Regions from separate parts of the Ramlibacter sp. JJN2-2R genome, predicted to be linked through region 2. Evidence: predicted binding sites of a transcription regulator. Region 2 holds the regulator's gene; the other holds the start of a gene.
The links. The regulator HrcA, encoded in region 2, represses chaperone genes, less so after heat shock. The targets are predictions, from matches to a motif close to TTAGCACTCNNNNNNNNNGAGTGCTAA.

Region 1 (14,631 bases), 200 kb from region 2:
GCCGCTGGCACCGACGCCGCGGATCGGGTCGCTGACGATGGTCACGGTCTTGCTGTTGACCAGGTAGGGGTAGACGACGGTGTTGGCATCGCTGGCCGACAGCGTGACGCCCCCCGCGGTCACGCTCGCGGTGTTGGTGATCTGGCTGTTGGGCGTGGGCACCCAGGGCGAGGCCGTGGTGCCCAGCCCGCTCGAGGTGATGGTGGCGTTGACCGAGAACACCAGGCTGCTGCCGTTGGGCATGTTGCCCAGCGCCACCCCGGCCTGCATGCCGGCCACCGTCAGCCCCGCGGGGCACGTTGCCCCGCCCGACGCCACGCAGCTGACGCCGGAGACGCTGATGTTGCTGACGGCCGGATCGCGGAACGTCGGGGAGGGGATCGCCACGCCGGTGCTGTTGGCGATGGTGATGGTGTAGGTCGTGGTGTCGCCCGCGCTCACGCTGGACACGCCGTCGGTCTTGGTGATCGAGGGCATGGTCACGATGGCCACCTCGCCCTGCGCGCCGCTGGAGTAGCTGCACTTGGCGCCGGTGTTGGGCACCACGCTCTGCGGGCCCTGGCAGGTGTTGCCCTGCTGGTTGTCCCAGCTCACCACGAAGGGGATGTTCAGCAGGCCGCCGGCATTGACGGACGCGCACATCACGGTGACGTTCGGGATCGTGTAGGTGCCGGTGCCCGTGCCGGTGCTGTAGGCGGGCGAGAACGAGTTCGCGTAGGCGGCGGTCGGCACGGTGGCCTTGCTGCCGTCGCCGCAGGCGTCCGCGGAGCCGCCCGATTCCAGGTTCAGGAACGGGCTCGGAATCCCGTTGGGCATGGTGCCCAGCGGCAGCGTGCTCACGCTGCAGGTGGCCGAGCCGGTGCCGGTGGCCGAGGTGCGGGTGGACTGCAGCTGCGGGTTCTTGCCGTCCTGGGCCAGGAACACGCCGATGTCATAGCGGCTGGAGCTGCCGAACTGCATCGTGACGTCCAGGCTGAGCGTGAGCGAGGTGCCGCCGACGCAGCCCGCCGGCGGGTTCGAGCCAGGCGTGATGACGATCTTGGTGATCTGCACGTCGTTGGCGCTGCAGTTCAGCCCGCCGCCATTGCGGTCGCCCGGGCACATGTCCAGCGCGTACTGCGCCTGCGCCGCGCGCGGACCGGCCAGCAGCGCCAGCACCAGCAGCAGCCAGCCCCACCAGAAACGCAACCTCGCACTCGTGTTCATTCTCGTCTTGCCCCTCCTCAGGGCTTGAGCGGCAGCTGGCCCCTGGCCTTGTCATTGAGGTCGAAGGTGTCCTGGTCGAACTTGACGCGGACGTTCAGGAACAGGCCCTTGCCCCGGTACTCGGCGCCGGCGAAATCGGGATCCCAGAACCCCAGCGCGTTGTAGCCGAGGCTGACCCAGGTGTTCGTGGCCAGGCGGTAGCCCACCGACAGGCCGAGATGGTACGAGCGGCTTCGCAGCGCCAGCGAGCGCAGCGCGCCGGCGTGCAGGCCGACGTCCCAGCGCGGCGTGACGTCATGGCGCACTTCCACGCCGGCCAGGTCGGTGTAGCCGCGCACGCTGTCGTCCTGCAGCATCTCGCGCACGTACTTCGCGCCGTACTGCAGGGCGACCTGGGTGCGCGCATCGGGCTTCCAGTTGGCGTTGAAGTTGTTGATCAACTTGCGCGTGAACAGGCGCGAGGCCAGCGAGGTGCCGGTGCCGGACGACTCCTGCACGTACTCCAGCCGGTCCAGCCAGATCCACTTGCCGGCATTCGGCCGCCAGGCATAGGAGAGCCGGGCCGCGACCTTGTCGCTGTCGTTGCCGCCGCCGCGCACTTCGTTCACCTGCACGCCGGCGGCCACCGCCTCGCCCTCGGCCAGCCGGCGCTGCGCGCCGAGCAGCAGGTTGACCTTGCTGTCGAGGGCGCCGCCGCGCCACTCGGCCCGGATCGTGCCGCTCCAGCCGGCATCGCGGTAGGCCAGGCCGGCCGTGACGGCGGTGAAGTCGCCCGCCACCAGTCCATACCCGCTGGCCGGAGCGCTGCCCGACGGCGACGAGGCGGACGAACTGGCGGGCGACACGGTCCCCGAGGCGAGCGGCTGGTTCATGCCCAGGGGGTTGGTGGCCCCGCGCAGGGTGCGCGTCTGCTCGATGCCGGCATCGGCCGACCATTGCTCGTTGATGCGCAGGCGCTGGATCAGCCCCATGCTGGCGAACAGGCGACCGCCGTCGGGCGTGGACTGGCTGCCCAGGCCGCCCTGCACCTCCGCCCCCGTCCAAGGTTGCGTGCGCAACCCGATGCGGGTGATGTCCGCCCGCACGCCCTCGCCGCGGGCCAGCTCGTGTTGCGCGGTCAGGGTGGTCTGGGGCGTGAGGCGGTAGTCGCCGCCCAGCACCAGGCGGTTCGGGAAATTGGCGGTGGCGCCGTGGCTGCCCACGTCCAGATCGGTGCTGGCGCGCAGCACCAGCTGGTGGTCCAGCATCTCGTAGGCGGCGCCCGCGGTGACCTGGCGCGCGGCCGCGCCGGCGCCCTTGCCATCGGACTCGGACACCGCGCGCGCGCCGGCGGACAGCTTCAGGTTCTCGGCGGCGACCCACTGCGCCTTGGCCTCGACCACGTCGCGGCTGCCGCCGTTGAGCAGGTCCTGCTGGCGATAGGCCTCCCCCTGGAGTTGCAGCGTGTCGGCCACCTTCAGCCGGGCATCGGCGCCCACGCTGCGCTGGCCCTGCGCGGCCACGGACTGCTGGCCGAGGCCGAAGCCGGGCTGCTGCTCGCGTGCATAGGCACGCAGCGCCAGCGCGCCGTCGTCGTGCCTGACCTCCGCCACGTAGGCGTTGCCGCCTTGCGGACCGGCCGCCGACGCGCGGCTGCTGGTCGCCACCTCGAGCTTCAGCCGGGTGGACTCGCCAATCCGGACGGCCGCGTCCGCCGCGGTCAGGGTGGCCTGGCGGCCCACGTCGCCCTCGTGGATGCGGGTGACGCCCACCAGCGCCTTGGGGCTCAGCTGCGCGGCGGCGCGGCCACCGTAGGTCCAGGCCTCGCCGGCGCCTTCCGACTCGTACTCGACGACCAGGAACTGCGGGTTGAAGTTCTCGTCGCGCGAGGCCAGCGGCGCGCGCAGGAACAGCGTGCCGAGCGCGTAGTCGATCTGGTAGTCCAGCCAGGGCGCCAGGCTGCGCGAGGAGAGCACGCGGTCGGGCTGGAAGCGGTCGCGCACCTCGATGCGGGCCTTGTCGGTGTTGACCAGGATGTTGCGGGCCCGCAGCCGGTACAGGCCCGAGGTGCCGTCGCCCTGGATCTCGTCCTTCAGGAAGGCCTGCGCGGTGCGGGTGGCGAACGCGTTGTAGCTGAAGGTCTGGCCCTTGAATTCGGACTTCAGTCCGTTGACGGTGCGGCTGTAGCGGCCCAGCTCGGTGACGGTCAGGCCGGTGTCGAAGTCGCCGAACAGGGCATAGAACTGCTTCTTCTCGATCTTCAGGTACAGCTTGCGGACGCTGGCGGCGTCGTACTGCTGCTGCGTGGCGTCGCCGTACAGCGTGTAGAAGCGGTTCGGGTCGATCGACTGGCCGAGCGCCGGATGGATGCCGGCGCCGCGCTCCTTGGCGCTGTCGTAGGCGGCCGTCAGCAGGTACTCGCCCTTGACCTGGCCCTTGGCGAAGAAGGCGAGCCGGTTCTGCTCGAACAGCTGGTCGGCCACCCGGGCGTCGCGCAGCGCCTCCATGTTGCCCGACAACGCCTTGTGGCCGACCGTTCCCTCGGCGAAGCCGACCAAGACCCAGTCGCGCTGGTCCGCCTGCAACCACGCGCGGACTTCGGCGGTCCGGTTGCCGCCGAAGTCGAAGCGCAGCACCGCCTCGCCGGAGTGGTTCGTCGGCTGCAGGCGGATCAGCGCGACGCCGTCCTCGCCGATCTCGTAGCGCGCGCGGCCACCGACGTTGCCGGCCAGCGGCTCGCGCTGGAGCGCCTCCGCCTGCTGCAGCGACGCATGCGGCGCGTCGACCGTGAATTCGCCGGCGGCCCCGCGGCGCACCGGCTGGCCCTGCGCGTCCAGCAGGCGCACGGCCAGCACGGGCGGGGTGCGGCCGTCGGCCACCAGCCGCGAGCGCGCCGGGTCGAGCTCGGCCACGGCGGGGCTGACGCCGTAGTGGATGGCGCGGCTCTCGCGCGCGACCACCTGACCCTGCGCGTCGCGCACGACCAGCTCCAGCGCGTTGGCGCCGTCCTTGAGCTCCACGGAGCGCCAGTTGGACAGCGCGATGGCGCCCGAGGGACCCAGCAGCGTGCCTTCGAAGCGAAGCGGATCGACGGGCGCGCCGTTCACGCGCAGTTCGACGGTCTGGTCCCCAGCGTGCTTGACGGCCACCTTGATGACCGGCAGCGCCGGGACGAACCCGGTCTGGGGGTGCAGCCACTCGAAGCCGGGCTTGGCCGCGGCGAGCCACTTGTCGTCGTAGGGCAGTTGCTCGATCAACTGCGTGCCGCTGGCCCCCGTCGCCACAGGGGCCAGCGCCGCCGCAGCTGGCTTGGCGCCGGAGCGGGGACCGACCGGCGCCAGCTCGCCGGCGGGCAGGGGCGCGCAATCGCTCGCCTCGCTGTCGCCGGGCGGCAGCGACAGCGGCGGGATCGACGCGAACTGCCCGCCGGGCAGCTGCACGCGCAGGGCCAGCTTCAGGTCGGCGGAGGGCTCCTGCCGCAGCCGCAGCGCCAGGCGATGCTGCCAACGGGCCGGCCGTGCGGGCAGGCGCAGCAGCACGAAGCTGTCCTCGACCTGCACACTGCCTGCCGGCTGGCCGTCGAGCAGGACCGAACCGGGCTCGACCTGCGCGCCCGCGGGGAGCAGCAGCGTCGCGCTCACCGATTCGTTCGCCACGGGCGCGGCGATCGTCACCTCCAGGTCACGTCCGGCGCGGCGCACCTGCTCGCGCAGGCAGCTGGGGACCGGCACCAGGCGGAAGTCGGCGCGCCACAGCGTGCCGCCCCGGACGTCGACGAACTGCGAGAAGTCGCGCCCGCCGGTGCGGCTGCTCTGCTCGCACTGGCGCAGCTGCCAGCCCTGCGGCAGCGTCGTGGTGTCCAGCTGCACGACGTGCGTGCCCGGCCGCAGGTTGTCGACGTGCCAGTTGCCGTCCTCGTCGGTCAGGACATAGGTGCCGTCCTGCAGCAGCACGCGCGCGCCCTTGACCGGCCGGCGCGCGGCGGGCTCCTGGATGTCTGCCTCGCAGGACGCGGCCACCGTCACCTGGCCGACCAGGAACGCGCGGGTCCGATTGAGCTCCTCGCGCACCGTGATCACCGCGCGCGCGGTGTTGGAGCGGACGCGGCCGACCGCCTGGACGCTGTTCTCGGCGGCGCCCGGGACCGCGTTCGGTCCGACGGCGGCCACGTAGGTCAGGACGGCGCCGGACCTGGCGGGCAGCGTGCCGACCGAAAACAGCAGCGTGCGGCCGTCCGCGCCGACCTGCGGGTCGGGCACCGTGACGCCGTTCAGCCGGGCCGTTCCGGCGCGGTAGCGAAAGCCCGGCGGCAGCCGGTCCTGCAGGCGCACGTCGGGAAGCGGCAGCTCACTGCTGGTCGACAGGGTCACCGTGTACGGCACGAAATCGCCCGGCGACGCCAACGCCTTGCCCGCGGTCTTGGCCAGGTCCACCGTGCCCAGGGGCGCGGGATCGAGCGGAACATCGGCCTCCACCGGCGGGCCGGGCAGCACGGTGAAGGACGCACCGCGGGAGATCGGCCCGAGCACGAAGGGCGCGCCCGGCAGCTGCTGCAGCGTCGCGTCGGCGGCGAGCGACGGGAACCGATAACCCTGCGGCGGCTGCACGCGCAGGCGGTAGGTGCCCGGCGCCATCACGCGCGGAAACTGGTAGCGGCCCGGCCCGAGGACATAGGCGGTGCCGCCGCTGTCGGTCACGGTCGCGCCCGTGGCCACCGTGGAGGGAAAGGTGCTCACGCCGTCCTCGCCACGCACCTGGGCCGGCTGGCCCGTCGCCATGTCGATGAGGGTGACCAGGGCGCCGTTCACCGGTTGCCCGGTGCTCGAATCGAACACCAGCCCGAGGGGATCCACCAGCGCCACGCTGGTGGCGACCGCATTGCTGCCGGCCTGCACGTAGGTGGCCGTGAGCTTCTCGTTCGGCCTGGCCTGCAGCGTGCAGCTGCCGGCCTGCACGGCACCCGGCGCAAGCGGGATGTAGCCCAGGAAGACGCCGGTGGATGCGCCGGTCTCCTGCAGGCGCAGCGTCTCGGAGTCGCCGCCCGATGCCGTGACCACGACGGAGATGGTGTCGCGCACGAGCGGATCGGCGTTGGCCGAATAGTCGGTGACCTGCACGAACGCCACGTCGCTGCCGGCGTAGGCGGCCGCCGGCCCCATCCCGTAGCTGCCCGGCAGCGACAGCGCGCCGCTGCCGGGGATCGCCGGGTTCGCCAGCGCCGCGTAGGCGCCGCCTGCGGCCTGGCACCAGGTCGTGGACAGCGGCTGCGCGCTGGCGCCGGCGAAGCTGCCGGCCGTCACGTTCGGCACGTACGACAGGAACTGGATGCCCGCCGGCGTGGTGGTCGCGGTGGTCACGGCCACGGTGCCCGTCGACGCGAGCGGGGTGCCGCCGACGCTGTAGGCGGCGTGGGCGGTGTTGGTGATGGTGGTGTTCGGGGCGGTCGCGGCGCGCACCGCCGTCGACAAGGCCAGGAGGAACAGGGCCAGGGCGAGGAACAGCCAGGCCTGGGCATGCACGCGGGAAGCGCGCATGCCCAGGCCTGCTGGAGCGAGGTCCAGCAGGCCCGCGGACGACCCGCGACCGCGGCTAGCCGCGGCCCGGGCGTCGGGCGACGTCGACCGGAGTGACGTCATCCGGCGATCACTTGATGATCACGTTGAAGACGATGTCCAGCGTCTCGCCGGGCTTGAGCTCGCCCACTGCATAGGTGCCCGCGCCTTCGGCAGGCAGCACCGTGCTCCACGGCACCGACAGGTTGGCACCCGTGAGCACCTGCGCGGAGGTCAGGTACGTGCTGCTGCCGGAGATCGAGCGGGTGCCGCCGGTCAGCTTGACCTGCAGCGACTTGCCCGAGCTCATCGCGGTGGAGGTCGAGCCGCTGGCGCCGCTGGCGGCGCAGGCCGACGCCGCGCCGGTGCCGACGATGAAGTCGCTGTCGAAGCTGACCTTGGTGGTGTCCAGCGTGTCCAGGAAGTTGGTCAGGACCGCGGAGGTGGCACCGGTGCCGGTGTTGTTGGCGATGGTCACCGTGTAGCGGACGTACGCGCCGGGGATGTTCATCGCGTTCGTCGACCCGTTGACCGGGTCGCAGAGGGTGGCGGCCAGCTTCTTGACGGTCAGCAGCGCGGTCTGGATCTTGAAGGCATGGCGGGCGCTGTGGTCGCCCTGGTTGGCGGAATCGTCGGAGCCGGCGACATCCGCCAGCACGTTGTCCATGCCGGCGGTGTTGGTGCCGGAGTTGGTCACCGCGCCGCCCACGCCGTTCGCGCCGTAGGCCACCGCCTTGAGCGACACGATGGCGTAGTCCGTGTTGACGAGCGCCGGCGTCGGCGTGGCGCTGGAGACGTTGTTCACGGTCGGCATCACGCAAGTGACCTTCACTTCGGTGTTGGCCTCGTTGCCGAGGTTGGAGATGCGCGTGATCACCGTGGTGCCCGTCGAGTCATAGATCGTGCAGCCGGTCGGGTCGAAGGTCCGGCTGTAGCCGGTGCTGCTCATGGTCACGCTGGGAACGCTGGAGCCGAAGTTGGCCGTCAGCACGAAGTCCTGCGTGTTGTTGCCCGTGTTGCTCACCACGAAGGTCAGCGTCGACGTGGCGCCCGGCACCGCGCCCACCGGCGCGGTTTCCTTGGCGGTCACCGTCAGGTTGACCTTGTTGTCGACCACGAACGTCGTGTTGCCGCACGTGCCCGTGTTGTTGCCGCTCGGGGACGAGCAGATCTGGGCCTGCTGGGTGCCACCGACCTTGTAGTCAAGGGTGGCCGTGTTGGTGATGCTGGTGCCGGCGGTGGTCATCGTCGGCGCGGCGTGGGCCGTGGCCGCGAGGCCGGCCAGGAACAGGGCCGCGATGGCGCCTGCCCTGGCCAGCGAGTTGCGAAAGGCGATGGTCATGTCAAGTTTCCTGTGGGATCCATGGTTGGTTTGTCGAGGGGACTCGGAGATCGGACTGGCGAACGCCGGCGCGGTGGCGGACGTTCGGCTGCCGTGCGGCGGTCCGCAGCCGCCCCGGCGCCAAGGGCCCTCCGCGGCGGGGCCGTGGCTGGCTCGGTGGGAAGTGCGTGCGCTCACGACGCGCTGCTCAATTGACCTTCACGCGAAAGCCCACGCTCGACTGCTGGCCGACCGGCAGTTCGCCCCGGTAGCTCCAGCGCAGGTGGGTGAATTCGGTGAGTCCGGCGGGGCGGTCCTTGCCGTCGGCGCCGCGCACCTTGAGCTTGTCGGCCGGTGCCCAGGTCTTGCCGCCGTCCGCCGAGAACGTGATGTCGGCGTTGTCGCCGAACGCGCTCCCGCCCACCAGCGTGGTGTTCGCCGGCACCGGATTGACGATGACGATGCTGCCGGCGGGCTTGTTGCCGATGTTCTTGAAGGTGGACGTGTAGATCACCTCGGCGCCCGGCTCGGCCTTGTCGGCGGGCACGCGCTTCTTGTCGACCTTGCCGTCCGCGGTCCGGGTCGTGATCTCGATTTCGGCGACGTTGCGCAGCTCCACGCTGCCCGGCTTGGCCGGCTGTTGCTGGGCGTGGGCTGTTGCGGCGCCGCCGGTGACGGCGAGCGCGAGGAGCAGGGAGGAAATGACGGTTCGCATGGGAACTCCTTGGTGGGGATCAGTTGACGGTGGCTTTGAACTCGATCGCGCGGCTTTGCGGCGCGGTGAGGGCGGGAAAGACGGTCTGGACCGTGTTGGCGGAAAAACTGCTGTCGTCGGCGTCGGCCGCGTCGGTGCGGGCCACGCCGTCGACGGTGATGCTTCCCGGCACGTAGGTGAGCTGGGCGGGCAGCGGGTCGGTGACGGTGATGCCGGTGGCGGTGCCGCTTCCGGCGGCCGTCACCAGCAGGCGGTACGTGAGCACGGCGCCCGGCATCACGCGCGTGCCGCCGGCCGGATCGACGACGGCGGCGACCGACTTGGTGATGCCGACGGCCACGACGGTCACCAGGTAGGTGCCGGTCGCGGACGAACGCCCTCCGCCCGCGCCGGCGACGATGGCAACGCCGTTCTGGGCGCCGATCGGGGTGCCGGCCGCCGTGCCCGGCGCCACGCTGGCCGACCGGGCGAGCAATGCGACGTTGGCGGTCGCCCCGGTCACGAATCCGGCGGGAATCGTGCTGGCCAGGTAGACGGTGCGGCTGGCGTCGACCCCGAGCACGAGGTCGTTCGCGCCGGCGACATAGGGGATGTCGGCATTCGGGCCGCTGGCCTGGAAGCCGGGCTGCGCGCCGCTTTCGATCCAGATGGCGCCGGCAGGCGGGTCGGTGGGGTTGAACTGGTCGCCGGCGAGGGCGTTGTCGCGCGAGAGCACGAACGTGTCGGTCCCGTTGCCCGTGTTGGTGACCACGAAGGCCAATGGGCGCAGTGCGTCCGGCGAGTTGACCGGCGTCGCCGTGCTGTCCTGCCAGGTCGTGCGCACCGAGAGCACCTTGGCCACGACGACCGGGTTGGCACTGGCGTACTGGGTCGCGGGACGGCCCGCGTAGACATAGGAGATGACGGCCGTGTTCGGGATGACCGTGCCGGCGGCCGTGCCTGCCGCGCGTGCCGGCGGCGCCAGCAGCAAGAGGGCCAGCAGCGGCAATGCCGGCAGCCAGCGCACCATCCGCGCCGCCGCCTTCCGAACCGCCCACTTCTGCTGCCTCACCCCGCCAAGCCCCGTCGTTTCCAGCCCGCGTCGCGGGGCGGTACTGCACGTACGGACTCGGATCAGCTGCGCCCTCCACGCCGGTGGCGGGAGATAATTACTACGGTCGCGTTACGGCGAGTAATCCACCCTAGGGCCAGCGGCTCAACCGTCGAGCGCGTTTGCTGCCGGCAACTCAGCGGGTCGCGTGGCCTGGCGCACGAAAGTGTTGCGCAGCCGTTACGTTCCCCCCTGGGTTTCTACCGAGTCTTGTTACGTTTATCTGTTGAAAGATACATATCGTAACGTTCGGACTCCAGTGGAAGCTGACTTTGGTATGCCATTCGTCCTGATGGGCTGACCGTTGGGCGATCCGCCCGCGCCCGGCTGTGCGGCGCGTCCGACGCTCCAGGGGGCTTGAAACCGACAAGCGATGCCCTATCATTAGCACTCCCTGGAGATGAGTGCTAGCAGCCGAGCTGACGGCTCCGCCTCCATCGGTTTTCCGAAGCGCCGACTCGTTTGGCGCTTTTTGATGTCCATCGAGTTTCACGACAAGGAGATGCAATGAAACTTCGCCCCCTGCACGATCGCGTGATCGTCAAGCGCCTCGAGAACGAAACCAAGACGGCCTCGGGCATCGTGATCCCCGACAACGCCGCCGAGAAGCCCGACCAGGGCGAGGTCCTGGCCGTCGGCCCGGGCCGCAAGAGCGACAAGGGCGAACTGATGGCCCTGAACGTCAAGGTGGGCGATCGCGTCCTGTTCGGCAAGTACAGCGGCCAGACCGTCAAGGTCGATGGCGACGAACTGCTGGTCATGAAGGAAGACGACCTGTTCGCGGTCGTCGAGCGCTGATCCCTTCATCCCCTCATCAATCGAATCGGAGTCATTGAAATGGCAGCAAAAGACGTAGTGTTCGGCGGCGACGCCCGCGCCCGCATGGTCGAAGGCGTGAACATCCTGGCCAACGCGGTCAAGGTGACCCTGGGCCCGAAGGGCCGCAACGTGGTGCTCGAGCGCTCCTTCGGCGCCCCCACCGTGACCAAGGACGGCGTGTCCGTGGCCAAGGAGATCGAGCTCAAGGACAAGCTCCAGAACATGGGCGCCCAGATGGTCAAGGAAGTCGCTTCCAAGACCAGCGACAACGCCGGTGACGGCACCACCACCGCCACCGTGCTGGCCCAGGCCATCGTGCGCGAAGGCATGAAGTACGTGGCCGCCGGCATGAACCCGATGGACCTCAAGCGCGGCATCGACAAGGCCGTCCTGGCCCTGACCGAGCAGCTGAAGAAGGCCTCCAAGCCCACCACGACCTCCAAGGAGATCGCCCAGGTCGGCTCGATCTCGGCCAACAGCGACGAGTCGATCGGCAAGATCATCGCCGACGCGATGGACAAGGTCGGCAAGGAAGGCGTGATCACCGTCGAGGACGGCAAGAGCCTGAACAACGAGCTGGACGTCGTCGAAGGCATGCAGTTCGACCGCGGCTACCTGTCGCCCTACTTCATCAACAACCCCGAGAAGCAGTCGGCTCTCCTCGAGAACCCGTTCGTGCTGCTGTTCGACAAGAAGATCAGCAACATCCGCGACCTGCTGCCCACGCTGGAGCAGGTGGCCAAGGCCGGCCGTCCGCTGCTGATCGTGGCCGAGGAAGTCGAGGGCGAGGCCCTGGCGACCCTGGTGGTCAACACCATCCGCGGCATCCTGAAGGTCGTGGCCGTCAAGGCGCCCGGCTTCGGTGACCGTCGCAAGGCGATGCTGGAAGACATCGCCATCCTGACCGGCGGCAAGGTGATCGCCGAGGAAGTGGGCCTGACGCTCGAGAAGGTGACCCTGGCCGACCTGGGCCAGGCCAAGCGCATTGAAGTGGGCAAGGAAAACACCACCATCATCGACGGCGCCGGCGCCGCTGGCGACATCGAGGCACGGGTCAAGCAGATCCGCGTCCAGATCGAGGAAGCCACCAGCGACTACGACCGCGAGAAGCTGCAGGAACGCGTGGCCAAGCTGGCCGGCGGTGTTGCCGTGATCAAGGTCGGCGCTGCGACCGAAGTCGAGATGAAGGAAAAGAAGGCCCGCGTGGAAGACGCGCTGCACGCCACCCGCGCTGCCGTGGAAGAAGGCATCGTGGCCGGCGGTGGCGTCGCGCTGCTGCGCGCCAAGCAGGCTGCCGGCACCATCAAGGGCGACAACGCCGACCAGGACGCCGGCATCAAGCTGGTGCTCAAGGCGATCGAAGCCCCGCTGCGCGAGATCGTCTACAACGCCGGTGGCGAAGCCTCCGTCGTGGTGAACGCCGTGCTGGCCGGCAAGGGCAACTACGGCTTCAACGCCGCCAACGACACCTACGGCGACATGATCGAGATGGGCATTCTCGACCCGACCAAGGTGACCCGCACCGCGCTGCAGAACGCCGCGTCCGTCGCGTCGCTGATGCTGACCACCGAAGCGATGGTCGCCGAGGCGCCGAAGGAAGAAGCGCCCGCGATGCCCGGTGGCGGCATGGGTGGCATGGGCGGCATGGGCGGCATGGACATGTAAGTCCGCGCCGGGAGGGTGCAGCCGCACCCTCGCCCGTCGACAAGAAAAAAGGCCGGGATCTCCCGGCCTTTTTTCTTGGCGTGCCTGCCCGCTGTTACTGCTGGCCGGGCGCGAGCGCCGGCTGGCCGGCGCCGCTGGGCACGGCGCCGTACGCGTTGTCCTGGGGCTGGCCGGGCTGCGCCATGAAATACAGCAGGATCAGGCCCACCACCGGGATCAGTCCCAGCAGCATGAACCAGCCGCTCTTGCCCGTGTCGTGCAGGCGGCGCACGCCGACGGCGATGGCCGGCAGCAGCAGGGCGAGCATGGCGACGAGGTAGACGAGGCCGTGGATCATGCTGCCCACGAGGTAGACGCCCACCTGCAGCGCAAAGAACCACCAGAACTCCGGGCGGGCGGCGCGCCCGGTGAAGTCGGCGTACTTGTTGAAGCAGGTCTTGACGGCTTGCTGGAACTCTTCCATTGGATCTCCTCTCGGGCCGGAGGGCCCGAGGCGGATGATAGGTCCAAGGACGAGCTGGGCGAAAGGGCCGGCGCCCGTCGCCGATCAGCCGGCCAGGCGCCGCACCAGGGCCGCCGTCGACGGATCGAGCCCCTGGGTGTCGCCCGACGCCAGCCGCGGCGCCAGCTCCTTGGCCAGCACCTTGCCCAGCTCGACGCCCCACTGGTCGAAGCTGTTGATGCCCCAGATCGCGCCGGCGCAGAACACGCGGTGCTCGTACAGCGCGATCAGCGCGCCCAGGCTGCGCGGGTCCAGCCGCTCCAGCACCAGCATCGTGCTCGGGCGGTTGCCCGGAAAGTGCTTGTGCCCACCTGGGTCCTGCTGGCCCTGCATGAGCGCCTGGGCCTGGGCCAGCACGTTGGCCAGCAGTTGCGGGTGGTGCCCGGCGAGCGAGTGCTCGGGGCGCTTGACGGCGATGAACTCGACGGGCACGACGTCCGTGCCCTGGTGCAGCATCTGGAAGTACGCGTGCTGGCCGTTGGTGCCGGGTTCGCCCCACACCACGGGCGAGGTGCCGTACGCCACCTCGCGCCCATTGCGGTCCACGCGTTTGCCGTTGCTCTCCATCTCCAGCTGCTGCAGGTAGGCGGGCAGGCGGCGCAAGGCGCTGTGGTACGGCGCGACGCTGCGGCTGGCGAAGCCGTGGAAATCGCGGTACCAGATGTCGAGCAGCGCCAGCCGCAGCGGCAGGTTCGACTCGGGCGGCGTGGTGCGGAAATGTTTGTCCATCGCATGCGCGCCGGCCAGCAGCTGCCGGAAGCCGTCGGCCCCGATTGCGATGGCGATGGGCAGGCCGATGGCCGACCACATCGAGTAGCGCCCGCCCACCCAGTCCCAGAAGCCGAACGTGCGCTCAATGCCGAATTCGGCCGCGGCCTGCACGTTGGTCGTGAGCGCGGCGAAGTGCCGCGCCACGTCGGTGCCGCCCTGGGCAAGGAACCACTCGCGCGCCGAGCGCGCATTGGTCATCGTCTCCAGCGTGGTGAAGGTCTTGGAGGCGACCAGGAACAGCGTGTTCTGCGGCCGCAGGCCGCGCAGCACGCCCGCGAGCTCGTGGCCGTCGATGTTGGAGACGAAGTGGAACCGCCGACCCGGCGCGACGAACGCGTCCAGGGCCAGGACGGCCATCTGCGGGCCGAGGTCCGAGCCGCCGATGCCGATGTTCACCACGTCGGTGATCTGCGCATCCGACCGCACCTGCTCGGCGAAGGCCAGCATCGCATCGAGCGTCTCGTGCACCTTCGCCAGTTCGGCGGCCGGGCCCCGCGCGCCCCGGGGCGCGCGCAGCAGGAAGTGCATGACCGCCCGGCGCTCGGTGTTGTTGATCGCCTCGCCGGCGAACATCGCGTCGCGCTGCGCCTCGACGCCGCACTCGCGCGCCAGCTGCAGCAGCAGGTCTTCGGTGTCGGGGCCGATCCGGTTCTTCGACAGGTCCGCGAAGACGCCCGCGGCTTCCTGGCTGAAGCGCTGCACGCGCGCGGGATCGTCACGCAGCGCCGTGCGCGCATCGAAGGCGGCGCCCTGCGCCTCGAAATGCCGCTGCAATGCGGACCAGGCCGGCGCCTCGTCGCAGCGGCGGTGTTGACTGCCCGGCATGCTCAGGCCTCCTTCATCAGTTGCTCGAGCTTGACCGCATCGGCGGCAAAGGCGCGGATCCCCTCGGCGAGCTTCTCCGTGGCCATCGCGTCCTCGTTCAGCGCGTAGCGGAAGGCCGCCTCGTCGTAGTTGACGGGCTCGAGCTGCAGCTGGCGCGCGTGCGCCGGATCCAGCGCCCGCTGCACC
Region 2 (14,631 bases):
CCGCCAGCCCGACCTCCCGGACCCCCATTTTCCGCAGCCGATCGGCCGAAACCGGCAGGAAACCCCATTCCGCCCTGGCCCGGCGCCCCGAATCGCAGGCGTCAAACGGGCTCGCCGCACCCGCAACGATCGGACACCCGTGCCCGCCGGTGTATTCCTAGAGTGGTCCGGAACCAGGAGAAATCACCATGACGACTGCCAAAGGGCACCTGAAGCTCACCGGCGACACCCACCTGCCGGACGCGGAATCGGACCTGGACCTGGAGGAAGGCACCTCGGGCCTGGCCGCCCTGGCGCGCGAGCGCCACCAGCCCGGCCGTGCGGCCGTCCGGCACGGCGGCGTGCTGCGGGCGCAGGAATGGGAGGACCCACGCGGTGCCGCCGCGGCGGCGGCCAAGGCGGGCCTGACGCTGGTCGCCTGCTGGCTGGTGGTGAAGCTGCTTCGGCGCTGAACGCGCGCGCGCTGGTAGCGCACGGACAGGCTGGGATCGACGTCGCCTCGCATGCGGGTGCCAGCCGCATCCGCCATTCGCCGGTCAAGCGAACCCCGACGCCTTCACAAGCCGTTAACGCTGCGGACAAGAGCGGCGTGCGGTTCGCACGGAACAATTCCGCCCATGACGCCCTCCGCCCTTGCCCTGAACCGCTTCGGCCTCGGCGCCCGGCCGAACGATGCGCCACCGGCCGACCCGCAGCACTGGCTGCTTGCGCAGCTGGATGCCTACGAGCCGCTGCCCGCGGCTTGGAAGCCGCTGCCGCGGACCGCCGCGCTCGTGGACATCTGGAACCACATGCAGCGCTCGGTGCGGCAAGCGCCCGAAGGCCAGCGAAGCGGCATCCGTGAGGCGTACCTGCGCGAAGGCAGCAGGGAGTACCGGGCGGCAGTCGGCGCGCGAACCACCAGCGCGATGCAGACTCGCACGCCCTTCGTCGAGCGGCTGGTGCACTTCTGGTCCAACCACTTCGCGGTGTCCGTTGACAAGCTGCTCATCGTCGGCCTGGCGGGCAGCTTCGAGGCGGACGCCATCCGGCCCAACGTGCTGGGCCGTTTTGAGGACCTGCTGCTCGCCGTGGTGCGGCACCCGGCGATGCTGCTCTACCTCGACCAGGCGCAATCGACCGGCCCGGGAAGCAAGATGGGCTCGCGCGGCCGGGGCCTGAACGAGAACCTCGCGCGCGAGATTCTGGAACTCCACACGCTCGGCGTGCGCAGCGGCTACACGCAGGAGGACGTGACGGAATTCGCGCGAGCGCTGACCGGCTGGACACTGCCCGGCGATGCGGGAACCAGCGGCGGCGCCACCTTCCGTTTCGTGGCTGCGCTGCACGAGCCCGGCACGCGCACCATCCTCGGAAAAACGTATCCAGACGGGGGCGAAGAGCAGGCGCGCGCCGTTATCCACGACCTCGTGACCGCGTCGTCCACGGCGCTTCACGTCGCGCGCAAGCTCGCGCGCCACTTCGTGGCGGACGATCCGCCGGAAGCGCTCGTGCAGCGCCTCGCCGATACCTTCGCACGGACCGGCGGCGACCTGCCAAGCGTCTACCGCGAATTGGTCGCGGCGCCGGAGGCGTGGAAGGCGCCCGGCGCGAAGTTCAAGTCTCCCTGGGAGTGGGCGATCTCCAGCCTGCGCGCTATGGGTCGACAGGCGATGGAGCCGGGGCAAGCTGCGAGTTTGATGACCCAACTGGGCCAACCGGTGTGGCGGCCCGGCTCACCGGCCGGCTACAGCGACAGGGCCACGGCCTGGGCTGCGCCCGATGCGCTCATGCGGCGCGTGGAGGTCGCGCAGCGGCTCGCGCAAGAGGCGGGCGACGCTCTGGATGCACGTCGCCTTGCGCCGCGCGTGCTGCCCGGTTCGTTGAGTGACGCCACGGCAGGCGCCATCGGGCGTGCAGAAAGTGGCGGCACTGCGCTCGCGCTGCTGCTCGTTTCCCCGGAATTCCTGAGGAGATGAGAATGAGCCTGGATCGACGCAGCTTCCTGGGCGCCGCCACGCTGGTGGCCGCACCGCAGGTGCTCTTCGCGCAAGCCGCAACGGAGCGGCGCTTCGTCTTCATCATCCAACGCGGCGCCGCCGACGGCTTGAACACGGTGATTCCCTACGCGGAGCCTGCCTATGCGCGCCTGCGTGGCGCCCTGGCCATCGACCCGACGGCGGCGATGAAGCTGGACGGCACCTTCGCGCTGCATCCCGCGCTGCCGAGGCTTCGAGAGCTCTACGCGGCCGGGGAAGCCGGCTTCCTGCACGCCGTCGCCTCGCCGTATCGAGATCGCTCGCACTTCGATGGGCAGAACGTGCTCGAAACAGGCGGCAAGTCGCCGTACCAGTTGAAGGACGGCTGGATGAACCGCCTGCTGGGACTGCTGCCGCGCAGCGGCAAGGAAGCAATTGCGTTCTCGCCTGCGGTGCCGCTGGCGCTGCTTGGCGCGGTTGAGGTGACGACCTATGCACCGTCCACATTGCCGGAAGCCAGCGAAGACCTGCTGATGCGCGTGGAGCAGCTCTATGCCCGCGATGGCCAACTGCATGCGCTGTGGGCTTCGGCGCTCGAAGCCCGTGGCATGGCCGGCGAAAGGATGGGCGGCGGCACGAACCGGCAGGATGCCGCTGCGCTGGGCCGGCTCGCCGCCCGCTTCCTCGCGCGCGCCGACGGCCCGCGCATAGCGATGATCGAAACCGGTGGCTGGGATACGCACAGCGGGCAGAACGCGCGTCTCGCCGCGCAGCTGCGCAGACTCGACAATCTCCTCGGCGCGCTGCGGGACGGAATGGGCGCCGCTTGGTCGCAGACCGTGGTGCTTGTGGCGACCGAGTTCGGACGCACCGTGGCGATCAACGGCACGGGCGGCACCGACCACGGCACCGCCTCAGCTGCCATGGTGATCGGCGGGCCGGTGCACGGCGGCCGCATCCTCACGGACTGGCCCGGCCTCGCGCCCGGCAACCTGTTCGAGGGGCGCGACCTCCGGCCCACCATGGCGCTGGACACGTTGATCGCTTCGGTGTGCGCCGAAACGTTCAGGCTGGACCCGGAGCGCACGGCGCGTGTGCTGTTCCCCGATGCGGGCCGAGGCCAGGGCGTGCAGCCGCTGCTGCGCACCTAGATGACGAGCACCCGCCCGCAATGCGACGCACTGTTGTTGGGGCGGCTGCGTCGGGGCATGGAAGAAGTGGCCAGTGAAGTGTCCGGGTGAGTTGAACACCGACGTCACCGGCGGACCGCACGCGAAGCCCTGCAAAGGCCCGTCTTGAAACTGGTAGGGCGTGCTGGACTTGAACCAGCGACCAAGGGATTATGAGTCCCCTGCTCTGACCAACTGAGCTAACGCCCCGGCCAGTGGGCGATTGTAGAGAGCGCCGTGTCCGCTCCGGCGCGGGCCTCAGGGCTTCTGGTGGCTCAGCGCGTTGGTAACCAGGCGGGAGGTGATGTCCACGATCTGGATCATCCGGTCGTAGGGCATGCGGGTGGGGCCGATCACGCCCAGCGTGCCGACCACCTGCCCGTCGACCTCGTAGGGCGCGCTCACGACCGACAGCTCCTCGAACGGCACCACCTGGCTCTCGCCGCCGATGAAAATGCGCACGCCCTCGGCCTGGCTGGAGATGTCGAGCAGGCGCATCAGCTGGGTCTTCTGCTCGAACAGCTCGAACGCCTTGCGCAGGTGCGTCATGTCGCTGGAGAAGTCGGAGACGGCCAGCAGGTTGCGCTCGCCGGAGATCACGACCTCGCCCTGCGCCTGGTCCATCGCCTCCGAGCTGGCGTCCACGGCGGTCTGCATCAGCTGCGCGATCTCGCCGCGCAGCTGCTCGACCTCGCCCTTGAGCCGCTCGCGCACCTGCTCGATGGCCAGACCGGCGTAGTGGGCGTTGAGGTAGTTGGCCGCCTCGACCAGCTGCGATTGGGTGTAGTCGGCCGCGGTGAACACCACCCGGTTCTGCACGTCCCCGTCGGGCGAGACGATGATGACCAGGAAGCGGCGCTCGGACAGCCGCAGGAACTCGATGTGGCGAAAGACCGACGTGCGCCGCGGCGCCATCACCACGCCGACGAACTGCGACAGGTTCGACAGCAGCTGCGCCGCGTTGGCGATCACGCGCTGCGGCTGGTCGGGCGGCAGGCTCGGCGCGGTGAACTGCTCGCGCTGCACCGTGAGCATGGTGTCCACGAACAGGCGGTAGCCGCGGGCCGTGGGAATGCGTCCGGCGGACGTGTGGGGGCTGGCGATCAGACCCAGGTCTTCCAGGTCCGACATCACGTTGCGGATGGTGGCGGGGGACAGCTCGAGACCCGACGCGCGCGAGAGGGTGCGGGACCCGACCGGCTGTCCCTCGGCGATGTAGCGCTCGACCAGCGCTTTCAACAACAACTTGGCACGGTCATCGAGCATAGGGCGCAGGCTTTGCAGTCATTTTAATGATGTAATTTGTGTCAATGAAGATCCTGTTCCGCCAGGTTGCGCTGATCGGCAAATACCACGTGGCCGGCGGGGCCGCGGCGGCCAGCAGCCGCGCGGCGCTGGAGGACATCGCCCGCTTCCTGACGGCCGAGGGCTGCGACGTGGTCATCGAGCATGACACGGCCGCCACCTCGGGCATCACGGGTTACCCCGTGCTCGACGTGGCCGGCATCGGCGCCCAGTGCGACCTCGGGCTGGTGGTCGGCGGCGACGGCACCATGCTGGGCATCGGGCGCCAGCTCGCCAGCTTCGGGGTGCCGCTGGTGGGCATCAACCAGGGCCGGCTCGGCTTCATCACCGACATTCCCCTGGACAGCTACCGGCAGGTTCTGGCGCCCATGCTGCGCGGCGAATACGAGGAAGACCGCCGCACCTTGATGCAGGCCTGCGTCATGCGCGACGCCGACTGCGTCTTCAAGGCCCTGGCCATGAACGACGTCGTCGTCAACCGCGGCGCCACCTCCGGCATGGTCGAACTGCGGGTCGAGGTCGACGGCCATTTCGTCGCCAACCAGCGCGCCGACGGCCTGATCGTCGCCACGCCCACGGGGTCGACCGCGTACGCGCTGTCCGCCGGCGGCCCCCTGCTCCACCCGGCCAATCCCGCCGTGGTGCTCGTGCCGATCGCGCCGCACACGCTGTCCAACCGGCCGATCGTGCTGCCCGACAGCGGCGAGATCGCGATCGAGCTGGTCGCCGGCCGCGATGCCAGCGCCAACTTCGACATGCAATCGCTCGCCTCGCTGCTGCATGGCGACCGCATCCTGGTGCGCCGCTCGGAACACCAGGCGCGGTTCCTGCACCCCAAGGGCTGGAGCTACTACGACACGCTGCGCAAGAAGTTGCACTGGTACGAGGGGGGAACATGAGCCTCAAGCGCATCACCCTGCGTGATTTCGTCATCGTCCGCGAACTGGAACTCGACCTGGCCGACGGCTTCACCGTCCTGACCGGTGAAACCGGCGCCGGCAAGTCGATCCTGGTCGACGCCCTGCAGCTGGCGCTGGGCGCCCGCGCCGACGCCAGCGTCGTGCGCGAAGGCGCCGCGCGGGCGGACATCGGGGCCGAGTTCGACGCCGTGCCGCAGCTGGCCGGCTGGCTGGACGAGGCCGGCTTCGAGGCCGGCGACACGCTGCTCCTGCGGCGCAGCATCGACCCGCAGGGCAAGAGCCGCGCCTGGATCAACGGCAGCCCGGCCACCGCCACGCAGCTGCGGGAGCTGGGCGAGCGGCTGGTGGACATCCACGGCCAGCATGCCTGGCAAAGCCTCACCCGGCCGGACGCGGTGCGCGACCTGCTGGACGCCTACGCCGGCGTCTCCACCGGGCCGCTGCAGCAGCACTGGCAGTCCTGGCGGGCGGCCCAGAAGCAGCTGGCCGACGCGCGCGCCGCGCAGGACACCCTGCAGCGCGAGCGCGAGCGCCTCACCTGGCAGATCGGCGAGGTGGACAAGCTGGCGCCCGGCCCGGACGAATGGGACGAGCTGAACGCGAGCCACACGCGCCTGTCGCATGCGCAGGCGCTGCTCGATGCCGCCCGCGCCGCCCTCGAGTCGCTCGAGGGCGAGGACAGCGGCGCGACCTCGCTGCTCACGCGCGCCCACGACGCACTGCAGGCGCAGGAGCACCTGGAGCCGGACTTCCGCTCGGCCCTGGAGGTGCTGGGCTCCAGCCTGGCACAGGCGGAAGACGCGGCCCACTCGCTGCACGCCTACCTGCGCAAGACCGACCCCGATCCGCACCGGCTGGCCGAGCTGGACGAGCGCATGGCCCTGTGGCTCTCGCTCGCCCGGCGCTACAAGCGCACCCCGGCCGAACTGCCGGCCCTGCTGGCGGGCTGGAGGGAGGAACTGGCGCGCCTGGACGCCGCGGCCGACCTCGCCGCCCTGGAGGCCGCCGAGAAGAAGCAGTCGCATGCGTACCTGGCCGCCGCCACGGCGCTGTCGAAGGCGCGCGCCAAGGCCGCGCCGCAGCTGGCCAAGGCCATCACCCAGGCCATGCAGGGCCTGGGCATGCAGGGCGGCCGCTTCGAGGTGTCGATCGAGGCGCTGCCCCAGCCCGGCGCGGCCGGCGTGGACGACATCGCCTTCCTGGTGGCCGGCCACCCCGGTGCGACGCCGCGGCCGGTGGGCAAGGTCGCCTCCGGCGGCGAGCTCTCGCGCATCGCACTGGCCATCGCCGTCACCACCAGCCAGCTGGGCGCGGCGCAGACCCTCATCTTCGACGAGGTGGACGCGGGCGTGGGCGGCGCCGTGGCCGAGACCGTGGGCCGGCTGATGAAGCAGCTGGGCCGCGACCGGCAGGTCCTCGCGGTCACCCACCTGCCGCAGGTGGCCGCCTGCGCCGACCACCACCTGGTGGTGGCCAAGCAGAGCAGCCGATCGGGAACGAGCAGTTCGGTCCAGCCGGTCGAAGGCGAGCAGCGAGTGGCTGAAGTGGCGCGCATGCTCGGCGGCGAACGCCTCTCGGGCACCACCCTGGCGCACGCCAAGGAAATGCTGGGCAGCGGGGCCGCATGAGCCTCGACCTCGTCCTGATCACCGGCATGTCCGGCTCGGGCAAGTCGGTCGCGCTGCGCGCGCTCGAGGACGCGGGCTACTACTGCGTCGACAACCTGCCGCCGGAGCTGCTGCAGGCGTTCGTCGAACTGGAGCAGGCCAACGAGGGCAAGCACGTCGCCATCGCCATGGACGTGCGCAGCGCGACGTCGCTGCCGCGCGTGCCCGCCCAGTTGCGCGAGCTGCGCGCACGGGGCGTCAGCATCCGCTCGCTGTTCCTGGACGCCACCACCGACACGCTGGTGCGCCGCTTCTCGGAGACGCGCCGGCGCCACCCGCTGTCGCGGCAGGACGCCGCCGAGCACGAGAGCGATCCGCTGCTGCGCCAGCACGCACTGGTGGACGCGATCGAGCTCGAACGCGAACTGCTGGCCGACCTGCGCGAGCAGGCCCACGTCATCGACAGCAGCACCATCCGTCCCGCGCAGCTGCAGGCGCAGGTGAAAGCGCTGCTGTCGGCCCCGGCCAGCCAGATCACGCTGGTGTTCGAGTCGTTCGCCTTCAAGCGCGGCATCCCGGTCGATGCCGACTACGTGTTCGACGTGCGGATGCTGCCCAACCCGCATTACGAACCCGCGCTGCGCGACCTCACCGGTCTGGACCGCCCCGTGGCCGACTTCCTGGCCGCCCAGCCCGGCGTGGAGCGCATGTCCGCCGACATCGAACGCTTCCTGCAGCAGTGGCTGGAGCCGCTGGCCCAGGACCACCGCAGCTACGTCACGGTGGCCATCGGCTGCACCGGCGGCCAGCACCGGTCGGTGTACCTGGTGGAGCGGCTGGCACGCGCCTTCGGCGGCCGCTGGACCACCCTGCGGCGCCACCGCGAACTCGAACGCAGCTAGGCGTCCAGCAGGCGCCGCACCGGCGTGGGCAGGCCGAGCGAGCGCCACTGGTCCGGCTTGAACCACGCGCCCTCCCGGTCCGGCAGGCAGTCGCCGTGGACCGCCGCGCGCACCGGGTGCAGGTGCAGGTCCTTGTGGGTCAGCACGTGCGTGAATGCGGGCTCGTCGCTGGCGGCGGCGCGCTCGCGCGCCGACAGGGCCCGGGCCAGCGCCTCGCGCGACTCGAACAGCGGCAGGCAGTACAGCCCCGCCCACACGCCCGGCACGGGGCGCTTTTCCAGCCAGACGGCGCCGTCGCTGGCCTCGGCACGCAGCAGCCAGAGCGACTGCGCCGTGCGCTTGAGCTTGCGCGTGCGCACCGGGTAGCGCTCGGGGTTGCCTTCCGCGCGCGCGCGGCACAGGTCGCGCAGGGGGCACAGCAGGCAGCTGGGGTTGCGGGCCAGGCAGACGGTGGCGCCCAGGTCCATCAGGCCTTGCGTGTAGGCCGGCATGTCGGCCGCATCGGCAGGCAGCAGGTCCGTCGCGCGGCTCCACAGCGCCCGCTCGGCGGCCGTGCCGGCCAGGTCGTCGCCGAAGGCCAGCGCGCGGGCCAGCACGCGCTTGACGTTGCCGTCGAGGATGGCGGCCCGCTCGCCGAAGCAGAACGCCGCGATGGCGGCGGCGGTGGAGCGGCCGATGCCGGGCAGTTGCTGCAGTTCGGCGCTGGTGCGGGGAAATTCGCCGCCGTGCCGCGCCACCACGTCCTGCGCGCAGCGGTGCAGGTTGCGCGCGCGGCTGTAGTAGCCCAGCCCGCTCCACAACCCGAGCACGTCGTCCAGCGGCGCCGCCGCCAGGGCGGCCACGTCCGGGAAGCGCTGCAGGAACCGCTCGAAGTAGCCCAGCACGACCGACACCTGCGTCTGCTGCAGCATGATCTCGGACAGCCAGACGCGGTACGGGTCGCGGCTGCCCTGCCAGGGCAGCGCGTGCCGGCCGTGGGAGCGCTGCCAGCGCACCACGTGCCCGGCGAAGTCGCCGGACGCGGCGGCGGTCATGCGCGCTGGAGTTCGGGCTGCTCGCCCTCGACCGCGGCGGCGGGGGTGGCGACCAGGTGCCCGGTCAGTTCGGTCAGCTTGGCATCGAGCTCGTTGATGGCGGCTTCCTGCGCGGCGATCTCGGCGATGCGGTCGTCCAGGCCGGAGGCGGCCTGCTGGATGCGCTCGATGGCTTCCATCCGGCGGGCGAAATTGCGCCGGCGCTCGCGCAGCTGCGCGTCGAGCTGCGCGGCCGAGGCCTTGTTCCACAGCTCCACTTCGCCCAGGGCCGACTCGTACACCACGCGCAGGCGGGTGGCCAGGGCGCGCACGAGGCGATCGGCGAATTCCGGCTGCGCCAGGCGCAGCGCGTTGCCCATGCCCAGGTACTGCTGGTGGCTGCGCTCGACGAGCTCCAGGTCGCGCTCGTAGCGCGCGAGGTCCGGCTCCTTGGGCGGCTGCAGCGAGAAGCCGTATTCGGCGTTGAGCTGCCGGAAAGTGCCGGTCAGCATGGACTGGATCTCGTTGCTGAGGCCCTGCGCCTTGCGCAGTCCTTCGCGCAGGCGGTCGAACGTGAGCGAATAGGCGCGCCTGACGCCGAGCTTGATGCCGGGCTGGCGCAGCTCCTTCGTGAGGCCGGCCATCTCGGTCTTGAGCGTGGCCGTGCCCAGCAGGGCGAACACCTCGCGCAGCAGCTTCAGGTGCACCGAGCGCACCGCATGGATCTTGGCGCCACTGACGTCGAAATCGCGCTGCTCCTGCTCGATGCGCGCGCGCATGTGCCGGATCACCGAGACGTTCTTGCCGCGCAGGCCCTTGAGCTCGATCATCTGCTCGGCCAGGTCGCGGCGGCGAATGTTCAGGGCGCGGCCGGCTTCGGTGCGCAGCTCCTGCATGTTGGCGGTGACAGCGCCGCGCAGGATCTTCTGCCGCTGGCCCATGACGCCTTCGCTCAGGGCCCGCTCCAGCACCGGCAGCTGGCTGGCGGACAGCAGCGCCGCGTCGTTCTTGACCTTGGCGACCAGGCCCTTCTGGGCCGACACGGGGATCACCTGCTCGGGCGGCAGGCCGAGGATCTCGGCGGAGGTGGCGCGCTGGCGGTCGATCTGGGCCTGGACCTGGGCGCTCGTGCTGAGCGAGTCCCACATCGTGTCGATCTTGTTCAGCACCACGAGGTGCGAGCCGCTGTCCTCGCGGTCGGCGATCAGGTGCTCGCGCCAGATCGCCAGGTCGGACTTGGTCACGCCGGTGTCGGCGCCCAGGATGAACACCACCGCATGCGCCTGCGGAATCAGGTTGACCGTCAGCTCCGGTTCGGCGCCGATGGCGTTCAGGCCCGGGGTGTCGAGGATGACCAGGCCCTGCTTGAGCAGCGGGTGCGCGATGTTGATCAGCGCGTGCCGCCAGCGGGGGATCTCCACCATGCCGTCGGCACCCACCATCGGGTTGTCCTCGGGGGTGTCGTCGTGCCAGAAGCCCAGCGCCCTGGCCTCGTCCCGGCTGACATGGCGGACCTCGGAGACCTTCTCGAACGCCTGCGCGAGCTGCGCGGGGTCGTTGACGTCCAGGTCGACGCGCGTCCACTTCTCGGGGGCCAGGCGCCACTCCATCAGCGGCTGCGGCTGCAGGCGCGTCTCGATCGGCAGCAGGCGCAGGCACGGGGGCACTTCGGCGTCGTAGCCCAGCTCGGTGGGGCACATCGTCGTGCGCCCGGCGCTGGCCGGCATGATGCGGCGCTTGTAGCCGGCAAAGAAGATCGCATTGATCAACTCCGACTTGCCGCGCGAGAACTCGGCGACGAAGGCGACCATCACCTTGTCGGAACGCACCTGCGACTCCAGGCGCTTCAGGCGCTCCTCGATCGCGGCGTCCAGCAGGTCGTGGTCCTTCAGCCACTCCGACAGCAGCTTCAGGCGCAGCGCGAATTCGCGCCTCCAGGCGCCGTGCTGGTCGAACTGTTCGTTGAAGGAAGTGCCCACTAAGTCCCCGTCTCTCAAGGGAAATATAGCACCGGGACCGCCGGCGGCCTCAGCTTTTCTGGCAGTGCGGGCAGTAGAACGTTGCGCGTTGTCCCTGCCGGATGGCACGAATCGGCGTCGCGCAGACGCGGCATGGTTCGCCCTCCCGTCCGTAGACCATGGCCTCGAGCTGGAAGTAGCCCGATTCGCCGTGCGCGTTGGAGAAGTCGCGCAGGGTGCTGCCGCCACGCTGGACCGCGCGCGCCAGCACGTCCCGGATGGCCGCGTGCAGCCGGCGCGCCCGGGGTCGGCTAATGCGCGAGGCCGCCAGCGTGGGCCGGATGCCGGCCAGGAACAGCGCCTCCGACGCATAGATGTTGCCGACGCCGACCACCACGTCGCCGGCCAGGAGCACCTGCTTGATCGGCGCGCGCCGCTTGCGCAGGGCGGCGTGGAAGGCGATCTCGTCGAAGCCGTCCCCCAGCGGCTCCACGCCAAGCCCCCCAAGCAGCTTGGCCGCCTCGGCCGCCGACTCGTGCGGCGCGTAGACCACGGCGCCGAAGCGCCGCGGATCGTTCAGGCGCAGCACGCCGCGCGTGGTCGCCAGGTCGAAGTGGTCGTGGGCGCCGGGGTCAGGCAGCCGGTCGGCGAAGGCCAGGCTGCCGGACATGCCCAGGTGCAGCAGCAGGACGCCGTCGTCCAGATCCAGCAGCAGGTACTTGCCGCGCCGGCGCACGGCCCGCACGGTGCGCCCTTCCAGCTGCTCGGGCCGGCAGCCCAGCGGCCAGCGCAGGGGCTTGCCCATGCGCACCTGGCGGATGGTGGCGCCCGCGATGCGGTCGGCAAAACTGAGGCGCGTGACCTCGACTTCGGGCAATTCAGGCATCGTCGCCACCGGGCTCCTGCCGCCAATTATGATGGTCCGATGAAGCCCAGACTCCGCCTGCTCTCGGGCGCGATGTTGCTGCTCGCGCTCGCGCAGGCACCGCATGCGCAGACAGCCACCAGCGACACCACGGAACCGCCCCCCACGCCCAGCGCCCTGGACGCCGAGTTGTTCTACGAGCTGCTGCTCGGCGAGCTGACCGCGCAGGGCAACGAGCCCTCCGCGGGGTTTGCGCTGGTGCTGGACGCGGCGCGCAAGACCAACGACCCGGCGCTGTACCAGCGCGCGGTCGAGATCGCGTTCCAGAACCGCTCGGGCGATGCCGCCCTGCAGGCCGCGCGCGCCTGGGCCCAGGCCTGGCCCGATTCGCGCGAGGCCAACCGCTACGTGCTGCAGATCCTGCTGGCCCTCAACCGGGTGACGGAAAGCGCCGAGCCGCTGCGCGCGGAGCTGGCGCTCACGCAGCCCAAGGACCGCGCCGCGACCCTGGGCGCCATCCCCCGGCTCTATGCCCGGGTGAGCGACAAGAAGCTGGCCGCGAACGTGGTCGAACAGGCCCTGGCCGACGCGCTGGCGCAGCCGGCCACGGCGGCGCCGGCATGGACCGCGGTGGGCCGCGTGCGGCTGGCCGCCGGCGACACGGCCGGCGCCCTCGACGCCGCCCGGCGCGGCCAGGCCGCGGACCCGCGCTCGGAGAGCCCGGCGCTGCTGGCGCTCGAACTGATGGACCCCAAGCAGCCGCAGGCCGAGGGGCTGGTGCGCAGGTACATGGAGGGCAAGCCGCTGCCGCAGCTGCGCATGGGCTACGCCCGCGCCCTGCTGGACGCGCAGCGCTACGCCGAATCGCGCCACCAGCTGCAGCTGGTGACCAGCGAGGCGCCCGACCTCCCCGAGGCCTGGCTGGTCCTGGGCACGCTGCAGATGCAGGACAGCCAGCTGGCGCAGGCGGAAGCCTCGCTCAAGCGCTATGTGGAACTCGCGCAGGCGCAGCGCAGCGCCGAGGAGCGCAGCCGCGGCCTCGCGCAGGCCTACCTGGTGCTGGCGCAGATCGCCGAGAAGCGGCGCGACTACGCCGCGGCCACCGCCTGGCTGGACAAGATCGACAACGCGCAGGACCTGGTCACGGCGCAGAGCCGGCGGGCCTCGATCCTCGCGGCGCAAGGGCGCATGGACGAGGCGCGCAAGCTGATCCGCGGCCTGCCCGAGCGCAGCCCGAACGATGCGCGCATGAAGCTCAACGCCGAGGTCCAGCTGCTGCGCGACGCCAAGCAGTACCGTGCCGCGTACGACCTGCTGGGCCGCGCCGTCGCCAAGGAGCCGCGCGACGTCGACCTGCTGTACGACCAGGCCATGCTGGCCGAGAAGCTCAACGACGTGCCCGGCATGGAGAAGCTGCTGCGGCAGGTCATCGCCATCAAGCCCGACTACCACCACGCGTACAACGCGCTGGGCTACTCGCTTGCCGAGCGTGGCGTGCGGCTGCCCGAGGCGCGGCAGCTGGTGCAGAAGGCGCTGGAGTTCGCCCCCGGCGATCCGTTCATCAGCGACAGCCTCGGCTGGGTGGAGTTCCGCATGGGGAACAAGGCCGAGGCGCTGCGCATCCTTGAGGCCGCGTACAAGGAGCGGCCGGATCCGGAGATCGCCGCCCACCTGGGCGAGGTCCTGTGGAGCCTGGGCCAGCGCGAGAAGGCCCAGGGCATCTGGCGCGAAGGCCTGCTGCTGGCCCCCGACAACGAAAGCCTGCAGGACACGCTCAAGCGCCTGCGCGTCAAGCCATGAGGCGGCGCATCGCCTCGCTGGCGCTGGCGGCCGGCCTGGCCGCGGCGCTCGGCGGCTGTGCAGTGCCACCGAAGCTGGCCGCGCCGGGCGAGCTGCTGCGCACCGGCCGCCTCGCGCTGTCGCTGCAGGAGCAGCCGGGGCAGTCGTTCTCCGCCGGCTTCGAGCTGCGCGGCCGGCCCGAGGCGGGCGAGCTGTCGCTGTTCAACCCGCTGGGAGGCACCATCGCGCTGCTGCGCTGGCAGCCGGGCCACGCCACGCTGGAATCGCAGGGCCGCGAGCAGCAGCAGTTCCCGTCGCTGGATGCGATGGTCCAGCAGGTCACCGGGGCGGTGATCCCGGTGGCGGCGCTGTTCGACTGGCTCGAGGGCCGCGCCACGCCCGTACCGGGCTGGGAGCCGGACCTGTCCGCGCTGGCGGACGGCCGCGTCCGCGCCCGCCGGGTGCAGCCGCCGCCGGCGGCCGACCTGCGCGTCGTGCTGGACGCCCGCTGACGCGATGCGCGCGCTGTACGACCTGCCGGCGCCGGCCAAGATCAACCTGTTCCTGCACATCACCGGGCGGCGCGACGACGGCTACCACCTGCTGCAGTCGGTCTTCGTGCTGCTGGACTGGCACGACACGCTGCATGCCGAGCTGCGGCCGCACGGCGCGCTCAGCCGCCAGGACATTGGCACCCCGGTGCCGGCGGACGACCTGGTGCTGCGCGCCGCCCGGGCGCTGCAGGCGGCCACCGGCACCACCGCCGGCGCGCACCTCACCCTGGACAAGCGCCTGCCGGCGCAGGCCGGCCTGGGCGGAGGCTCATCGGACGCCGCCACCTGCCTGCTGGCGCTGAACCGGCTGTGGCACACGGGCCTATCGCTGGCGCAGCTGGAGCGCATCGGCCTGCAGCTCGGGGCGGACGTGCCGTTCTTCCTGCGCGGCCGCGCCGGCTGGGTCGAGGGCATCGGCGAGGAGATCACGCCCGTGCACGTGCCGCCGAGCCGCTTCCTGCTGGTCAAGCCGCCGCAGGGACTGGAGACGGCGGCGATCTTTCGACACCCGGACCTGCGACGTGACAGCGAGCCTGCTATACTCTCGGGCTTTGCTGCAGACCCGCTGCAATTTGGCCGCAATGACCTGCAGCCGGTGGCC

Region 1: the regulator HrcA is predicted to act here: its motif matches at 10,248-10,274, upstream of groES (co-chaperone GroES).

What each region holds. Positions count from the first base shown of each region.
Region 1 is NZ_CM173226.1:557,033-571,663, reverse strand. It holds gene AC3ANR_RS02830 (hypothetical protein) at 1-1,206, opposite strand, end outside; gene AC3ANR_RS02825 (hypothetical protein) at 1,224-6,719, opposite strand; gene AC3ANR_RS02820 (hypothetical protein) at 6,829-8,079, opposite strand; gene AC3ANR_RS02815 (hypothetical protein) at 8,267-8,773, opposite strand; gene AC3ANR_RS02810 (DUF11 domain-containing protein) at 8,793-9,782, opposite strand; gene groES (co-chaperone GroES) at 10,371-10,661, shown strand; gene groL (chaperonin GroEL) at 10,701-12,347, shown strand; gene AC3ANR_RS02795 (DUF805 domain-containing protein) at 12,442-12,810, opposite strand; gene pgi (glucose-6-phosphate isomerase) at 12,895-14,445, opposite strand; gene tal (transaldolase) at 14,448-14,631, opposite strand, start outside.
Region 2 is NZ_CM173226.1:761,899-776,529, reverse strand. It holds gene AC3ANR_RS03865 (hypothetical protein) at 189-452, shown strand; gene AC3ANR_RS03860 (DUF1800 domain-containing protein) at 618-1,958, shown strand; gene AC3ANR_RS03855 (DUF1501 domain-containing protein) at 1,961-3,109, shown strand; tRNA gene AC3ANR_RS03850 (tRNA-Ile) at 3,261-3,337, opposite strand; gene hrcA (heat-inducible transcriptional repressor HrcA) at 3,386-4,393, opposite strand; gene AC3ANR_RS03840 (NAD kinase) at 4,438-5,331, shown strand; gene recN (DNA repair protein RecN) at 5,328-6,980, shown strand; gene rapZ (RNase adapter RapZ) at 6,977-7,861, shown strand; gene mutY (A/G-specific adenine glycosylase) at 7,858-8,895, opposite strand; gene AC3ANR_RS03820 (dynamin family protein) at 8,892-10,853, opposite strand; gene mutM (bifunctional DNA-formamidopyrimidine glycosylase/DNA-(apurinic or apyrimidinic site) lyase) at 10,903-11,718, opposite strand; gene AC3ANR_RS03810 (tetratricopeptide repeat protein) at 11,758-13,497, shown strand; gene AC3ANR_RS03805 (outer membrane lipoprotein LolB) at 13,494-13,988, shown strand; gene AC3ANR_RS03800 (4-(cytidine 5'-diphospho)-2-C-methyl-D-erythritol kinase) at 13,993-14,631, shown strand, end outside.